Regions from separate parts of the Pseudoalteromonas sp. APC 3358 genome, predicted to be linked through region 2. Evidence: predicted binding sites of a transcription regulator. Region 2 holds the regulator's gene; the other holds the start of a gene.
What was found. Region 2 encodes FliA, which starts transcription of late flagellar genes. Its sites were predicted from a motif close to CTAAAGNTNNNNNNNNNNNNGCCGATA; they were not measured.
Positions count from the first base shown of each region.

Region 1: a site for FliA is predicted at 1,835-1,861, ahead of pomA (flagellar motor protein PomA). Genes of this name have one in related genera too.

Region 1 is NZ_JASDCE010000020.1:35,554-43,816, forward strand. It holds gene dxs (1-deoxy-D-xylulose-5-phosphate synthase) at 1-361, opposite strand, end outside; gene ispA ((2E,6E)-farnesyl diphosphate synthase) at 467-1,354, opposite strand; gene QL995_RS20625 (exodeoxyribonuclease VII small subunit) at 1,357-1,599, opposite strand; gene pomA (flagellar motor protein PomA) at 1,921-2,688, shown strand; gene QL995_RS20635 (flagellar motor protein MotB) at 2,691-3,611, shown strand; gene QL995_RS20640 (hypothetical protein) at 3,763-4,251, shown strand; gene QL995_RS20645 (DNA topoisomerase III) at 4,322-6,262, shown strand; gene QL995_RS20650 (amidohydrolase) at 6,339-7,649, opposite strand; gene QL995_RS20655 (tetratricopeptide repeat protein) at 7,761-8,263, shown strand, end outside.
Region 2 is NZ_JASDCE010000002.1:487,479-495,741, forward strand. It holds gene flhF (flagellar biosynthesis protein FlhF) at 1-203, shown strand, start outside; gene QL995_RS04800 (MinD/ParA family protein) at 196-1,056, shown strand; gene QL995_RS04805 (RNA polymerase sigma factor FliA) at 1,083-1,793, shown strand; gene cheY (chemotaxis response regulator CheY) at 1,834-2,217, shown strand; gene QL995_RS04815 (protein phosphatase CheZ) at 2,235-3,008, shown strand; gene QL995_RS04820 (chemotaxis protein CheA) at 3,024-5,231, shown strand; gene QL995_RS04825 (chemotaxis response regulator protein-glutamate methylesterase) at 5,290-6,456, shown strand; gene QL995_RS04830 (flagellar motor protein) at 6,449-7,213, shown strand; gene QL995_RS04835 (flagellar motor protein MotB) at 7,215-8,174, shown strand; gene QL995_RS04840 (ParA family protein) at 8,187-8,263, shown strand, end outside.

The DNA.
Region 1 (8,263 bases), on a different contig from region 2:
CTACGCTAAACGTATCGTATTGGCTTTCATCGCGAAAAGGAAAAGGGTGCAAACCGTCTTTTTGGCGAATGGTGTGCATTTGCTCGCGACGACCAGTAAGAATTTTATGCGGATAAGCTTGATGACCCACATCCCAAACTAGGCGATCGTCTGGAGTGTTATAAACATAATGCAGCGCAACGGTTAGTTCAACCGTCCCTAAACCAGACGCTAGATGACCGCTACTTTGCGATACTGAGTTGAGTAAATAATCGCGCAGCTCATTGCTAAATGCAGGGAGTTTGTCTTGCGCTAAGTCACGCAATTGGGCTGGCTCGTCAACCAAATTAAGTAATGGATACTTGCTACTATCAAGTGTCATGGTTTTATATATATCCTTCGCTAACATTAATTAATTCAAAGCTTTTACGAATAATTAATGTTGAGTAATAATGTCAGTGCTAATTGCAATACGTATGAGCAAAAATTAGTGGTCACGCTCAATTAGATAATTTGCTAGCGACGCAAGAAGTGTTGTGTCAGCATCTATATTTGCTAACGCTTCATGGGCTTGTTGTATTAAATTCTGCGCCTTTTCTTTAGCGCCTAGCATACCTAATAACGCCGGATATGTCGCTTTATTCGCGGCAATATCGGAGCCTTGTGGCTTTCCTAAAATAACTGTATCGCCTTCAACATCTAAAATGTCGTCGTGTACTTGAAATGCTAGCCCTATAGCATACCCAAAAACACTTAAATTTTCTAAGGTTTGTTGATCAGCCTTTTCACTGCACAGTGCACCAAGTGTAATTGCGCAATTAATTAGAGCCCCGGTTTTTAGCTTATGTATTCGCTCAAGCTCTTGTACGGTAATTACTTTATCTGTTGCTGCTATATCAAGGCCTTGTCCGCCAACCATACCCTGAAGGCCTGATGCGTGGGCAAGTGTAGCAATCATTTTTACTTGTGTTTGCGATGAGCATTCAAATTTGTGATTCGCAATAAGCTCAAAAGCAAGAGTTTGAAGAGCATCACCGGCTAAAATTGCATTTGCCTCGCCAAACTCTATATGACAAGTAGGGCGTCCGCGGCGTAAGTCGTCATCGTCCATTGCTGGTAAGTCATCATGGACTAACGAATAGCTATGAATACACTCAATTGCAGCAGCAAGTACGTTTAAGTCTTGATGGTTTGCGCCGAGCATTTTACCTGTGGCATAAACTAAAAATGGACGTAATCTTTTACCGCCATTAAATAATCCATACTGGGTGGCGTTCTTTACCGTTTCTTCTGTATCGAGAGGCTGGTTAAAATGCTGTTGTAAGGTCGCTACTACATCTTTTTGAGCACGTTCAATATGATTTTTTATGCTCACAGCTATTCCATATCATTATCAAAGTTTGTAAGTACTGACTTTTCGCCATTCCCCATCAAAATTGATACTTTTTGTTCTGCTTGCTGTAATTTCCCTGATGAAGCACTTGCTAATGCAATTCCACGCTCAAATTGCTTTAACGATTGCTCAAGCGATAAGTCACCTTGTTCCATGTCACTAACGATTGTAGATAATTCTTCTAGTGCTTGTTCGAAACTTAAGTTTTCAGGTTTTTTAGTCGCCATCTTTATTTCAGCTTACATAATAAATTTAGGGGTCAATTTTAGGGGGAATGCTAAACTAGGTCAAAGGATGATATTGGTTTTTTACCTTTATAACGTTAAATTATATTTCAAGTGCATTAATAAAGCCTTAATAGCGGTCTGTTGGTTTAATAAATCAATTGATAATTAGGTAGCCCTTATAACTTGATCTAAGATAGTGCTAAAGGCTGCTTTTTATGTTTATTTATAAAAATGGCTTAAGCAATTCAATATGTTGCCGATAAGCAGTTAATAATAAAAGTTTATGATAAGGCCATTAAGCATGAAACTTCTGGAGGAAATGTGGATTTAGCAACCATAATCGGGATCCTAGGCGCAATTGGCTTAATTGTCATGTCTATGTTTATGAGTAGTAGCGGTGAAATGGCTATGTTTTACAATACCCCGTCTGTGGTTATTGTATTTGGTGGTTCACTCTTTATTGTTTTATCAAACTTCACTATGTCGCAATTTTTGGGAATAGGTAAAGTTGTTGCCAAAGCGTTTATGTTTAAAATCGAAACGCCAGAAATACTTATCGAAAAAGCAGTAGAACTTGCGGATTCAGCTCGTAAAGGCGGTTTTTTAGCACTCGAAGAAGCTGAAATTCCAAACCCCTTTATGCGCAAAGGCGTCGACATGCTCGTCGATGGCCACGACGCAGATGTAGTTCGCGCTACACTTCAAAAAGATATTTCTCTAACCACGACTCGCCATGAATTGGGCGCGGGTTTATTTAAGTCGTTAGCTGATATAGGGCCTGCAATGGGCATGATTGGTACTCTAATTGGTTTGGTTGCAATGTTGTCTAACATGGATGACCCAAAGGCAATCGGTCCGGCAATGGCAGTAGCACTATTAACAACTTTATATGGCGCGTTTTTAGCCAATGTAGTGGCAATTCCTATTCAGGTAAAACTTGAACTGCGTAAAGATGAGGAAGCTATGAATCAGCGTTTAATTTTGGATGCTATTTTAGGTATACAAGATGGTCAGAATCCAAAAGTAATCGAAGGTATTTTGAAAAATTACTTAGCTGAATCTAAACGCAAAGTAGATACCGAGGAGTAACTATGTCTGATCAAGAGTGCAAATGCCCACCACCAGGTCTACCTGCATGGATGGGAACGTTTGCCGATTTAATGTCACTGTTAATGTGCTTTTTTGTACTCTTGCTCGCGTTTTCAGAAATGGATGTACTTAAGTTTAAACAAATTGCGGGCTCTATGAAGTTTGCTTTTGGTGTGCAGAATAAAATTGAAGTAAAAGACATCCCTAAAGGGACCTCTGTTATTGCCATGGAGTTTACCCCAGGTAAACCAGAGCCAACCCCAATAGAAACCATTCAGCAGCAAACAGTCGAAATGACTCAACAAATGTTAGAGTTTCAGGCTGGCGATGAAAGCTCAGCAGGCGGCAGGCAAGAACAGCGCGGGGATAAACGCGGTGGCGAATCTCGTAGTACCTCACAAGAAGAATCTTCTGAGCAAGCAACTTCAGCAGCCGATCAGGAGCAAACTAACGAGCTTGTTAAAAAGATAGCGCAGCAGCTTGAAAAGCAAATAATCGATGGCGCAATTGAGCTTGAGTCTTTAGGGCAGCAAATAATTATTCGCATTAGAGAGAATGGTTCATTTCCTTCAGGTAGTGCATTTTTACAACCTAAGTTTAAACCTATAATTCAAGATATCGGTGTGCTGTTAAAAGATGTACCCGGTGAAATAACAGTATCTGGCCATACAGATGATTTTCAGGTATCGAATGAGTTATATATTAATAATTGGGACCTATCATCAAAGCGTGCTGTAGCCGTTGCAAGTGAACTGCAAAAAGTCCAAGGATTTGATAAAACCCGAATGATGGTGGTTGGTCGAGCTGAAACACGACCACTTGTACCGAATGACACCGATGAAGATCGCCGCAGGAATCGCCGAGTAGAAATATCTATATTACAAGGTAAAGCAAAAGAGTCAGCTCCTATAGATGTAAGATAACTTTTATTGGCAAACACACTTATTTATCATAAAGTATACTTTCTTTAACAAATGTAACGGAATAGTTTATGAAAAAGGTCGATAAGTTTAGTCATATGCCAGGAAATGGCGGTGGTAATGACGATGATGAAAAAAAACTTGATTAACTCTAATGCCTGAATGGTTTTTAAAGACTATATTGATATTAGATACTAGTTGGGTGTTTATTTTAAGCCCTGCTATTTTCATCTTTTATTTTAGAAAAGATTATTTGGCCCTGCGTTTCGCTTTAATTACAGCCGCTTTTTTTTTATATGGAACCATTATTCATCCTTACTTGAAAGAGTTTGATAATGGGATTTATGTTTATCGATACCTTGTTTGGGCCTTTAATGATATTGCTTGGATGGCACTCATCGCATATCTGGGTTTAAAAGATAAGGTTTATTTATGGCAATGCGTATTAGGTCAATTGGTTGTTATTATGGCACCAATTTTACAGCTATTTAGATTAGTCGACCGCCATTTATGGGATCTTTCTTATAGTACATACATTTATAAAACCTTATTGCCATTTATTAATATAGGCACCGTTGTTGTTTGTTATCTTCCGCTTATTTATATTTTAACAAAAGACAAAAAAAGCCCAGCTAGCCAATAGTTACAAAAAGTTCCCTCCTTTAAAATAGCTGTGCTAGACTACTGTTTATATAAACAGTGATGAGCAGGCTATGAAACTCTACATTGCAGAAAAACCTTCACTTGGACGCGCTATTGCTGATGCGTTACCAAAACCACATAAAAAATATGATGGTTATATAGAAGTCGCTAATGGCGATTGTGTATCGTGGTGTATTGGACATTTGCTAGAACAAGCAGAACCCGATGATTACGATGAGCGCTTTAAAAAGTGGCAGTTTGAACACTTACCTATAATACCTGAACAGTGGAAGTTAAAAGCCAAAACCAAAACTCGCAAACAGCTCACTGTTTTAAAAAAATTAATTAAACAAGCCTCGCAACTTATTCACGCTGGCGATCCAGACCGTGAAGGCCAGCTACTAGTCGATCAAGTAATTGAAGAAGCTAAAATAAGTCAGGCTAAAAAGCAGAGTACGCAACGTTTACTCATTAGTGATTTAAACTTATCGGCGGTAAAAAAATCACTGGGTACTATGCGTTCTAATCAAGATTTTATTCCGTTAAGTGTATCTGCTTTAGCGCGCTCTCGTGCTGATTGGCTATTTGGTATGAATTTAACACGTGCATACACACTAGCTGGGCAAAAAGCAGGGTTTGGTAATGTGCTTTCGGTAGGGCGAGTACAAACCCCTATTTTAGGTCTTGTTGTTAATAGAGATAACGAAATAGCACACTTTGTATCTAAGCCTTTTTACGATGTACTGGCGCATTTACTTACTCCAGATAACCAGCCATTCATAGCTAAGTGGGTTCCTAGTAAAGCATGTGAGCCACATCAAGATGAAGAAGGGCGAATACTTAACAAAGCACTCGCACAAAATGTTGCTTCACGCATTACAAAGCAAAGTGCTGAGCTTACTTCACTTGACCAAAAACAAAAAAAACAAAGTGCTCCATTACCGTATAACCTATCTGCACTGCAAATAGATGCGGCTAAAGCATTTGGTATGCCAGCTCAAAAAGTGTTGGATATTTGCCAAATACTTTACGAACGTCATAAATTAATTACTTACCCACGCTCGGATAATCGTTATTTACCTAAAGATCACCATCAAGATGCATCAGCTATTTTTAAAGCTATAAGTGCTAATGGTGGGCAAAGCAGTGAATTAGTAAACGGGGCTGATGTAAAAAAGCGTAGTAAATGTTTTAACGATTCAAAAGTGGCTGCGCATCATGCCATTGTGCCTACGGCTAAGCAGTTAAAGTCAGCGAGTTTGAACGGTGACGAAGCGAAGGTATATCAATTAATAAGCCGCCATTACCTAATTCAGTTTTATCCCGACTATATATATAACGAAACTAAAGCAGAGATAACAATCGCTGGCGGATTATTTAAAGCAAATGCAAAACAAGATGTAAGCCTGGGCTTTAAGGTATTAATGGGTAAGTCTGAATTAAAAGATGAAGCTACGTTACCTCCTTTAACTAAAGGTATGCCTCTTTTTTGTGAGCAAGGCGAAGTGGTCGAAAAGCATACATCACCTCCTGCTTATTTTACCGACGCTACATTATTGGCTGCGATGACGGGCATTAGCCGTTATGTTAAAGATCCACAAATTAAAAAAGTATTAAAAGACACTGATGGTTTAGGGACTGAGGCAACACGTGCGGGAATAATCGAGTTGCTATTCAAGCGGCGCTTTTTAAAACGTGAAGGTAAGTCAATTAGAGCGACCGAAACGGGACTTGCCCTTATTAGCGTATTACCACAAGGTTTAGCGAGTCCTGATTTAACCGCAAAGTGGGAATCGAGCTTAGGTGATATCGCGCAGCAAGTAATGAGTTATCAGCAATTTTTACAGCCTTTACTTGCTGAGCTAAATGGGTTTGTACAATTAGCAGCAAACTGCGATAGCAATGCATTTGCAAGGTTACCAAAAAGCTCACCTAAAAAACGCTTTGCTAAACGAGGTGGAAAAGCGACCCTTAAAAAGTCGAGTTATAAAAAAAGCTCTGTTGCTAGTTAGCTACAGAGCCATTTTATTAAACGATATTACTTAACCTGAACTCTGCTTGAGATAGATTTATTATCCAGAATTCAGATTATTTATTAAATAAAGCAACAGCAGCGTTACTCATTGCTTTTATTCCGGTAGGAATGGCAACTTTATAATCTGGTGCAAATTTACTAGAGTGTAGGGAAGGGAGTACTTCACCTGTTTTTATCGAATCTGCATATTGTGTTTGGTTTACGCCACCTAGCCAAAATAAGGTAATCGGGATATTTTCATCGGTGCGTCCGTATAGGCCAAAGTCTTCACCCGCCATTACAGCTTGTGTTTCAAGCACATTAGTATCACCAATTGCGCTGGCAATAGAGTTTCTAACAATGTCTGTTTGTGCAGGGTTATTATAAGTAGATGGAATAGATTCATCTTCATGTACATATACTACAGGGTAGTTTGATTCATTTAAGCCAGCACTTTGTGCAATACCTGCCGTGATTCGTTTTATTGCTGCTATTTGAGCACTTCTAACATTTGGGTTATAGCTTCTGAGAGTGAGTTGTAGTTTTACTTCATCCGAAATCACATTATGTTTTGAGCCACCATGAATAGACCCAACCGTAATAACCGAAGGTTCTAGCGGTGAAAGTTCTCGGCTTGTGATTGTTTGCAGAGCAAGTACTGTGCGTGCAGCTATAATCACAGGGTCTATAGTTGTATGCGGATAAGCACCATGACCACCTTTACCTTTAATTGTAATATCGACAGAATCTACACTTGCCATAGTGTATTCATTTTTCATTGATACCTTACCAGCGGGGACGCTAGCACTTACATGCAAAGCAATTATATGATCAGGTTTTTCATATTTACTAAATAGTCCTTCGCCTAACATGGCTTTAGCACCCCCACCAACTTCTTCGGCAGGCTGTGCAACCATCATCAAAGTGCCTTTCCATTGATCTTTGTGTACTATTAATTGCTCAGCAGTACCAATAAAAGAGCTCATGTGAATATCGTGGCCACAACCGTGCATTACACCTACTTTAGCACCATGCTCGTCTATTACTTTAACTTTTGAGGCATAGGACTTTCCTGTCTGCTCTATAATAGGTAAGCCATCGGTGTCAGTACGGATCATCACGGTTGGACCGTTTCCGTTTTTGTAAATGCCGACAACACCAAAGCCACCTACATTACTTGTTACTTTAAAACCCAGCTGAGTTAATTTATCCGCTATTTTATTACCCGTTTCTTGTTCGTGATAAGAAAGCTCTGGCGATTGGTGTAAATCGAGGTAAAACTTTTCTATAGCTGGCATGGTTTTGCTTAAATTCAAATCGAGTCCATTTGCTTGTACTAATGGGCTTGCTAATAAAAGTATTGCACTTAGATAAGTTAATTTCATGTTTTCCCTCATTGTTGAATATGTATACCGGATGATTTAGGTATATGACTTGTAATTATTATGTTCACCACCATATAAAAACCTAAATAGATGAATATGGCAATCAATTCAATGAGCAACATAGTTAGTATTAATGTGCAAAACCTTCAACAAGTACTCGGTGAAACATCACAACAAAAATTGGTGTTGCTTAACTTTTTCTCTCCTCAAAGTCCTGACTGCATCGGACAGGCTGCAATTTTAGATAAAGTAGCGGCAGAATATGCAAGCTATATAGTAGTAGCAAACCTAGATTGCGATGCAGAGCAAGCACTCGCATCTCAACTTGCGCAACAAGTTGGTCTGCAAACACTGCCTACCCTTGTATTATTAAAAGACTCTGCACCAGTAGATTTACTTGCAGGTGTTCAAAGCGAAGCACAAATACGCGAAGCCCTAGCAAAGCATTTACCTGCACAACAAGACTTACTGTTAGAACAAGCAAAGCAAGCGTTATTAAAGTCAGATTTAAATGCTGCATTTAATTATGCAAAGCAAGCTTATGAAATAGACAGCGGTAATGCACGTATCAAATTAGTGCTAGCAGACATATGTATTCAAATTCACAAGGTAGA
Region 2 (8,263 bases):
TGGGTGAGATTATTAGTATTGCGATTCAAAATCGCCTTCCAATAGGGTATCTTACTAACGGTCAACGAGTGCCAGAAGATATTCGTGTTGCAAATGCTGAAAAACTAGTGAAAAAGGCTGAGCAGTTATATTTAAAAAGAACAAAAGCACAACATTCAAGGCACCAAGCAGTGGCGCCAAGTACAGTAGGGATGTATGATTAACACAGTATTAGATCAAGCAAGCGGCCTGCGCAAAATGAGTCAAAACAATAACAACGGCGTAAAAGTTATCGCTGTAACCGGTGGTAAAGGTGGGGTGGGGAAAACAAATGTTTCTCTAAATACCGCTATTGCACTAGGGCAACAAGGTAATAGAGTATTAGTGCTGGATGCTGACTTAGGTTTAGCAAACTGTGATGTGATGCTTGGTTTACGTGTAGAGCGCAATTTATCACACGTTTTGTCAGGTGAATGTGAGCTTGACGAGATTTTAGTTGAAGGGCCTGCTGGTATTAAAATTGTACCCGCTACATCGGGCTCGCAAAGTATGGTTGAATTATCGCCATCTGAGCATGCCGGGCTAATTCGTGCATTTAGCGAATTGAATACCGAATTTGATATTTTAATTGTAGATACAGCCGCTGGTATTTCAGACATGGTGCTAAGCTTCTCACGAGCAGCACAAGATGTAATGGTTGTAGTGTGCGATGAACCAACATCAATAACCGATGCTTACGCACTTATTAAAGTATTAAGCCGCGAGCACGGTGTTTATAAGTTCAAAATTGTTGCCAATATGGTCCGCAGTATGCGTGAAGGCACTGAATTGTTTGCAAAACTATCTAAAGTTACCGATCGCTTTTTAGATGTTTCAATGGAGCTAGTAGCAACGGTTCCTTATGACGAAAATATGCGCAAAGCAACACGTCGCCAAAAGGTGATTGTTGAGCTCTTTCCAAGTTCGCCAGCCGCTCTCGCGTTTAAAGCGCTGGCGACAAAAGCAGTTAAATGGCCAATACCAAATCAACCATCTGGGCATTTAGAGTTTTTCATTGAGAAACTAGTAAACGGCTAATTATGACAACATTGGTGAATAGAGCTATGGGATATCAATCAACACAAAACTTAAATGTGATTGTTGAGAAACATGCATCACTTGTTAAAAAAGTGGCATGTCATCTAATTGCTCGATTACCACCTAGCGTTCAGCTTGATGATTTAATTCAATCAGGAATGATAGGTTTAATAGAAGCTTCAAAAAACTTTGATGCAACAAAAGGCGCAAGCTTTGAAACCTTCGCCGGTATTCGTATTCGCGGGGCTATGCTTGATGAAATGCGTCGTGGTGATTGGGCTCCTCGTTCAGTACACCGTAAAAGCCGACAAGTTGCAGAAGCAATTACTGGGCTCGAAAGCAGTCTGAATCGCGAACCAACAGATACAGAAGTTGCTGAAAAACTTGAAATTTCACTCAATGAGTACCATCATATTTTAAATGATGTTAATACCAGTAAAGTATTAGGCATAGAAGACCTTGGTGTAGATGAGGATGTTATTACTCCCGTAGGCCAAGATTTAGCGCTAGACAAACCTTTTAATAATGTTAAAAATGATCGGTTTAATGAGTCTTTGCTAAATGCAATAAAGTCATTACCAGAGCGTGATGCAATGGTACTTTCTTTATACTATAACGATGAAATGAATTTAAAAGAAATAGGACATATACTCGATGTAAGCGAATCGCGTGTAAGTCAGATACATGGTCAGGCGATGATTAAGCTAAAAGCTAAAATCAATGACTGGATAAACTAGTAGTAAGTAAACTAAGGTTAATACCTCACTGGGGGATGTTTTGGATAAAAACATGAAAATTCTTGTAGTTGATGATTTTTCAACGATGAGACGAATTATAAAAAACCTATTACGTGACTTAGGTTTCACTAATGTTCAAGAAGCTGATGACGGGTCTACAGCTTTGCCTATGTTACAAAATCAAGTATTTGATTTTGTGGTTACAGATTGGAATATGCCGGGAATGCAAGGTATTGACCTTTTAAGAGCAATTCGTGCAGATGATAAGTTGAAACATATCCCTGTATTGATGGTAACGGCAGAAGCTAAAAAAGAACAAATAATTGCTGCAGCGCAAGCTGGCGTTAATGGTTATATTGTTAAGCCATTTACGGCTGGAACATTAAAAACTAAATTAGAAAAAGTATTTGAACGCTTAGGCTAATGATGGGGGAGAGGCTTATGTCAGCACCAGCTGCGCCTCAAATAACGTTAGAACAAGCTCGTCAACTCGTCATTTATTTAGAAAACGATGAGCAAGATAAAGCTAATCAGTTGATTTTAGAGACAGCTTCGCAAGAGCAGTCTAAATTATTTGCTGAAGTTGGGAAGTTGACTCGTCAACTGCACGAAGCACTTAAAAGCTTTGAGCTTGATACTCGCTTAACTAACATAACGACAGATGCGATTCCAGATGCTAAAAAGCGGCTTAATTATGTTATAGAAATGACAGAAAATGCGGCTAATAAAACAATGGATGCTGTTGAGGCTAGTTTACCTATAGCTCAGCAACTTGCAGATGAAATATCTCATATCAAACCGACATGGGATCGTTTAATGAGCCGGGAGATTGAGCTTGGTGAGTTTAAACAACTTTGCCATAGTATCGATAAGTTTATGAATAACTCTCATCATAAAACGGATGAGCTTCAAAGCTTAATGACAAATGTACTAATGGCTCAAGACTATCAAGACTTAACAGGTCAAGTTATTCGCCGTGTTATAGAACTTGTTAGAGAAGTAGAAGAAAGCTTACTTCATCTTTTAACAGCGTTTGCTGAACAAGATGACAGTGACAACACAGCGAATAAACTAGAACAACAAAAAACAAAAGAACCAGTTGCCACACAAACTTTAGCAGGTCCTGAAGGCCCTATTATTGATAAAGAATCGCGTAATGATGTTGTGTCTGATCAAGATGAAGTCGATGATCTTTTATCAAGTTTGGGCTTCTAAGAGGAGAGTAACTGCATGTTTGAAGTCGATGAAGATATTTTACAAGACTTTCTTGTAGAGGCAGGAGAAATCCTAGAGCTTTTATCTGAACAGTTAGTTGAACTGGAAAATAATCCAGAAGATACCGAGTTACTAAATGCCATATTTAGAGGCTTTCACACTGTAAAAGGTGGTGCAGGCTTTTTAGCTATGACAGAACTTGTTGATGCTTGCCACGGCGCTGAAAACGTATTTGATTTACTACGTCAAGGCGTGCGAACGGTCAATTCAGAGTTAATGGATGTTATTTTACAAGCGCTCGACACCATTAATGAAATGTTCGCGACTATCCAAAATAGGGATAAGCCAGAACCAGCAGATCCTGAGTTACTTCAAACCCTCCACATTTTGGGCCTACCTCCAACAGAAGCCGAGCTTAACGGAGTCGCTTCAGAAACTGACGTTGAACAACCTCTTGATGAAGTAGTTGATACGCCAATAGCTGATGAGGAAGATCCATTTGCATTTGATGAAATGTTTAGCGGAACTCCTTCGGTTAGTGATGCTGAAATAAACGAAATCACTGAAGATGAATTTGAAAACTTACTTGATGAACTACACGGTAAAGGACAAGGTCCTGCAGTTGAAAAGCCAGTAGCAAGCAGTAGTGATTTTAATGGTGATATTACTGATGATGAATTTGACAGCTTATTAGACGAGTTACATGGAGTTGGCAGTTTTGGTGAGGTTGCGAGTAAAGCACCTGAGCAAAGTAGTGTAGTTAAAGCACCTGTAGAACCAGCTAAACCAGCGTCAAATACTGCTAATTCATCAGATGATGAAATTAGTGATGATGAATTTGAAGCGCTTCTTGATGAACTTCATGGTAAAGGCACTGCACCTAAATCAATAGAAAGCACTCCAGCTGTGAAACAGCCCAATATCCCAGCTAAACCAGCTGCAAAAGCGAGTGTGCCTGTAAAAAAACCAGAACCTGTAAAAGCACCCGCTTCTAAACCGGTAGAAAAACCGGTTGCTAAAGCAGCGCCAGCAACGCCTAAAAAATCAGCGCCACCAGCAGCAGAGACGACAGTTCGCGTAGATACAAAACGACTTGACCAAATTATGAATATGGTTGGTGAGTTAGTACTTGTGCGAAATCGTTTGGTTAGTTTAGCGACCAATTCAGACAGTGAAGCAATGGGTAAAGCAATCTCTAACTTAGATGTAGTGACTGCTGATATTCAAGGCGCGGTTATGCAAACGCGAATGCAACCAATTAAAAAGGTATTTGGTCGTTTCCCTCGCGTAGTACGCGATTTAGCACGCAGCTTAAACAAAGACATTGACTTACAACTTGTAGGTGAAGAAACCGATTTAGATAAAAACTTAGTGGAAGCACTAGCCGATCCGCTTGTGCATTTAGTTCGAAACTCAGTTGACCACGGTATTGAAATGCCAGCTGTTCGTGAGGCTGCCGGTAAGCCTAGAACAGGTAATGTTACTTTATCAGCGTCTCAGGAAGGCGACCATATTTTGTTGACCATTAAAGATGATGGCGCTGGTATGGATGCTGAGAAACTGAAAAAAATAGCAATTAGTAAAGGCGTGCTCGATCACGATCAAGCGAGTCGACTTTCTGACACTGAAGCATACAACCTAATTTTTGCACCTGGCTTTTCTACAAAAGAAGAGATATCTGATATTTCAGGTCGTGGTGTTGGGATGGATGTGGTGAAAACTAAAATCACCCAATTAAACGGCTCTGTAAGTATTCAATCTGAGTTAGGTGTAGGTACTATTTTAGAGATAAAAGTACCACTTACCTTAGCCATATTACCGACCTTGATGGTAATTGTTGGCGCACAAACATTTGCGTTACCACTTGCTGGTGTTAGTGAAATATTCAACTTAGATTTAACGAAAACAAATGTGGTTGATGGGCAATTAACAATTATTGTCCGTAAGAAGGCAATACCGTTATTCTACCTCGAGCACTGGTTAGTTAAAGGCTCAGATCGCTCACAGCGAAAAGCAAAAGGCCATGTAGTTATTGTGCAAATTGGTACGCAGCAAATTGGTTTTGTTGTTGACTCATTAATTGGCCAAGAAGAAGTTGTAATTAAGCCGCTTGATGCGTTACTTCAAGGAACACCAGGTATGGCAGGTGCTACAATTACTTCAGATGGTGGCATTGCACTGATTTTAGACGTTCCAAACATGTTAAAACATTACGCAGGCTAATAATAAAGTAGGTATATATTTAATATATACCTACGCATAAATTTAATAAGAGAGCTAAATGGCCGTTAAAGTTTTAGTTGTTGATGATTCAAGCTTTTTTCGCCGCAGGGTAAGCGAAATTCTTGAGCAAGATAGCGACATACAAGTTATAGGCTTTGCTGTGAATGGCAGAGAAGCTGTTGAAAAAGCAGCTCAGCTACGTCCAGATATGATCACTATGGATGTCGAAATGCCTGTGCTTGATGGTATTAGCGCAGTTAAAGAGATAATGGCGAGTAATCCAACCCCGATCTTAATGTTTTCATCACTAACACGTGATGGCGCAACAGCAACGTTTGATGCGCTAGATGCTGGAGCAATGGATTTTTTACCGAAAAAATTTGAAGACATCGCTCGCAATAATGAAGACGCTATAAAGCTTTTACAAAATAAAGTGAAAGATATAGGGCGAAGACGTTTACCGCGAACGTTTAAAGCTGCAACACCACCTAAGCCAGTAATATCAACTAAACCGATAACAAGCTCACTTTCGCAAAGAACAAACACACTAACGCCTTCGATAAAACAACCCGATAGAAGCTTTCAAAGAGCAGCACCTACAATACCGTCAGGTTCAAATGTTGCCTCAATGCGAGCAAGTGGAAAGCAATACCAGCTTGTGGCTATTGGCACTTCTACAGGTGGCCCTGTTGCACTACAAACTATATTAACTCAATTGCCTGCTAATTTTCCTCATCCTATTTTGCTTATTCAGCATATGCCTGCGGCTTTTACACCTGCATTTGCGGCACGTTTAAATGGCCTGTGCCAAATAAAAGTGAAAGAAGCGCAACAAGGTGACCGCTTACAACCAGGAACGGCTTATCTAGCGCCTGGCGGACAGCAGATGATGGTAGAAGGGCGTGGTGCAAATAGAACACTGCGCGTGTTTGAAGATCATAGCGAGAGAATAAGTTATAAACCGAGTGTAGATGTAACGTTTGCCAGTGCAGCAAAAACGTATCAAGGCGATGTGCTTGCTATCGTTTTAACAGGCATGGGCGCTGATGGACGTGACGGTGCAAGAATGTTAAAGCAAACGGGGGCAACTATTTGGGCACAGGATGAGAAAAGCTGTGTTGTTTATGGAATGCCTCAAGCCATTGCTAATGCGGGGCTTTCGAGTGAAAGCTTAGCATTGAGCGATGTTGCAGCACGTATAAAGAGAGAGGTAGGTTGTGGATAAACTCTCAATATTTGGACTATTTGTAGCACTGGGTGCAATAGGTCTAGGTTACTCTTTAGAAGGCGGCGTTGTTTCTGCTTTATTTAATGGTCCTGCCCTTATTATTGTATTAGGCGGCACGCTTGGTGCTGTTATGTTGCAAACATCAGCAAGTACCTTTAAAAAAATGCTAAATATGAGCTCTTGGGTTTTTGTTGCGCCACAATATGATATTGAAGATGCAATAGAACAAGTTAAGCGATGGTCTCATAAGGCACGTCAAGAAGGTTACTTAGCGCTTGAAAATGAAGCGCTAGCTCACCCAGATGCATATGCAGCAAAAGGTTTAAGCTTGCTTGTAGATGGCTGCTCAGAGCAAAAACTACGTGACACGCTTGAAATTGATTTACTGCTAGAACGCGATCGCTTGCTTGAAGCCGCACGTGTTTATGAAGCGATGGGGGGCTACAGTCCTACCATTGGTATTTTAGGTGCTGTGCTTGGTTTAATACAGGCAATGTCGTTTATTACCGATCCACAAATGCTTGGTGCAGGCGTTGCAACGGCATTTATCGCGACTATTTATGGTGTTGGTTTAGCTAATTTATTGTTTTTACCAATGGCAAATAAGTTAAAACAGCGTGTAGAGCAAAAAATGCTTTACCATGAAATGCTTGCCGAAGGCGTGATTGCAATAAGCGTTGGCGAAAGCCCAGTAAATATAGAATTAAAGCTTGAAGCCTACCGTGTAGAGCGTCCTAATTTAGTGGACGAATAACATGCTACGCCGACGACTGCGTCACTCTGCTCCTAAAAGTCAACATACAGAGCGTTGGCTTGTATCGTATGCCGATTACATGACCATTATGTTTGCTTTTTTTGTGGTGCTATATGCGATAGCGATCAACAAAGAAGAACAATTTCAAATATTGTCAGACTCCCTTGAACACGTTTTTGATAAATCTGCCCGCCAGCACTCCCAGCAAGGTGAGGGCGTCAATGGTAATGGAATATTGACTGATAGAGTGACGCCTGAACAAGAAGTTCTTTATGGTGAAAGTATTTTAAAAGAAGAACAAGGACCAGAGTTACTCGACGGTCAAAGTGATACAAGTAACATACAACAAAAATATTTAGGAAAACCACTCGATAGCTTACTTGCTAAGCTGCAGTCAGCGCTTATTGATGAAATTCGTGATGGAGAAGCCAGTTTAGAGCTTAATCAAGATTGGCTGATTATAGAGCTAAGCTCAGGTATGTTATTTTCAAGTGGTAGCTCAGTTGCACACTCTAGGGCAAAGCAAGTCGTCAAAATTGTTAAAGATATTATTGCTCCAGTAGATAACTATATTAGGGTGCGTGGCTATACTGATGATGAAAGTATTCGCAATGAAATATTTCGCTCAAATTGGGAACTCTCGGTTGCTAGAGCAACATCTATTTTAGTAGAGCTGGAAGCATTAGGTATTAATTCTGCCAGAATGGCGATAGAAGGTTATGGTCAATATTCACCTTTTGTAAGTAACGATACAGAACAAGGGCGAGCAGAAAATCGTAAAGTTGTTATTGCACTTTCTAAGTATGGTTTACCACCAATACAAGACATTAAAGGTGATGAACAAGCCGTCAAGCCAGTAGCGGAAGAGCCTGAAATTGAGCTTCCTTCAGATGACGATACAATAAAAATAATTCGTTTGCCTCATGGTGGTATTCGCATAACAACGCGCAATGAACAGTAATTAGGATGTAATGTGAAGATTTGGACTGTCGCAAATCAAAAAGGTGGTGTTGGTAAAACAACAACAGCAGTGAGCCTTGCTGGTATTTT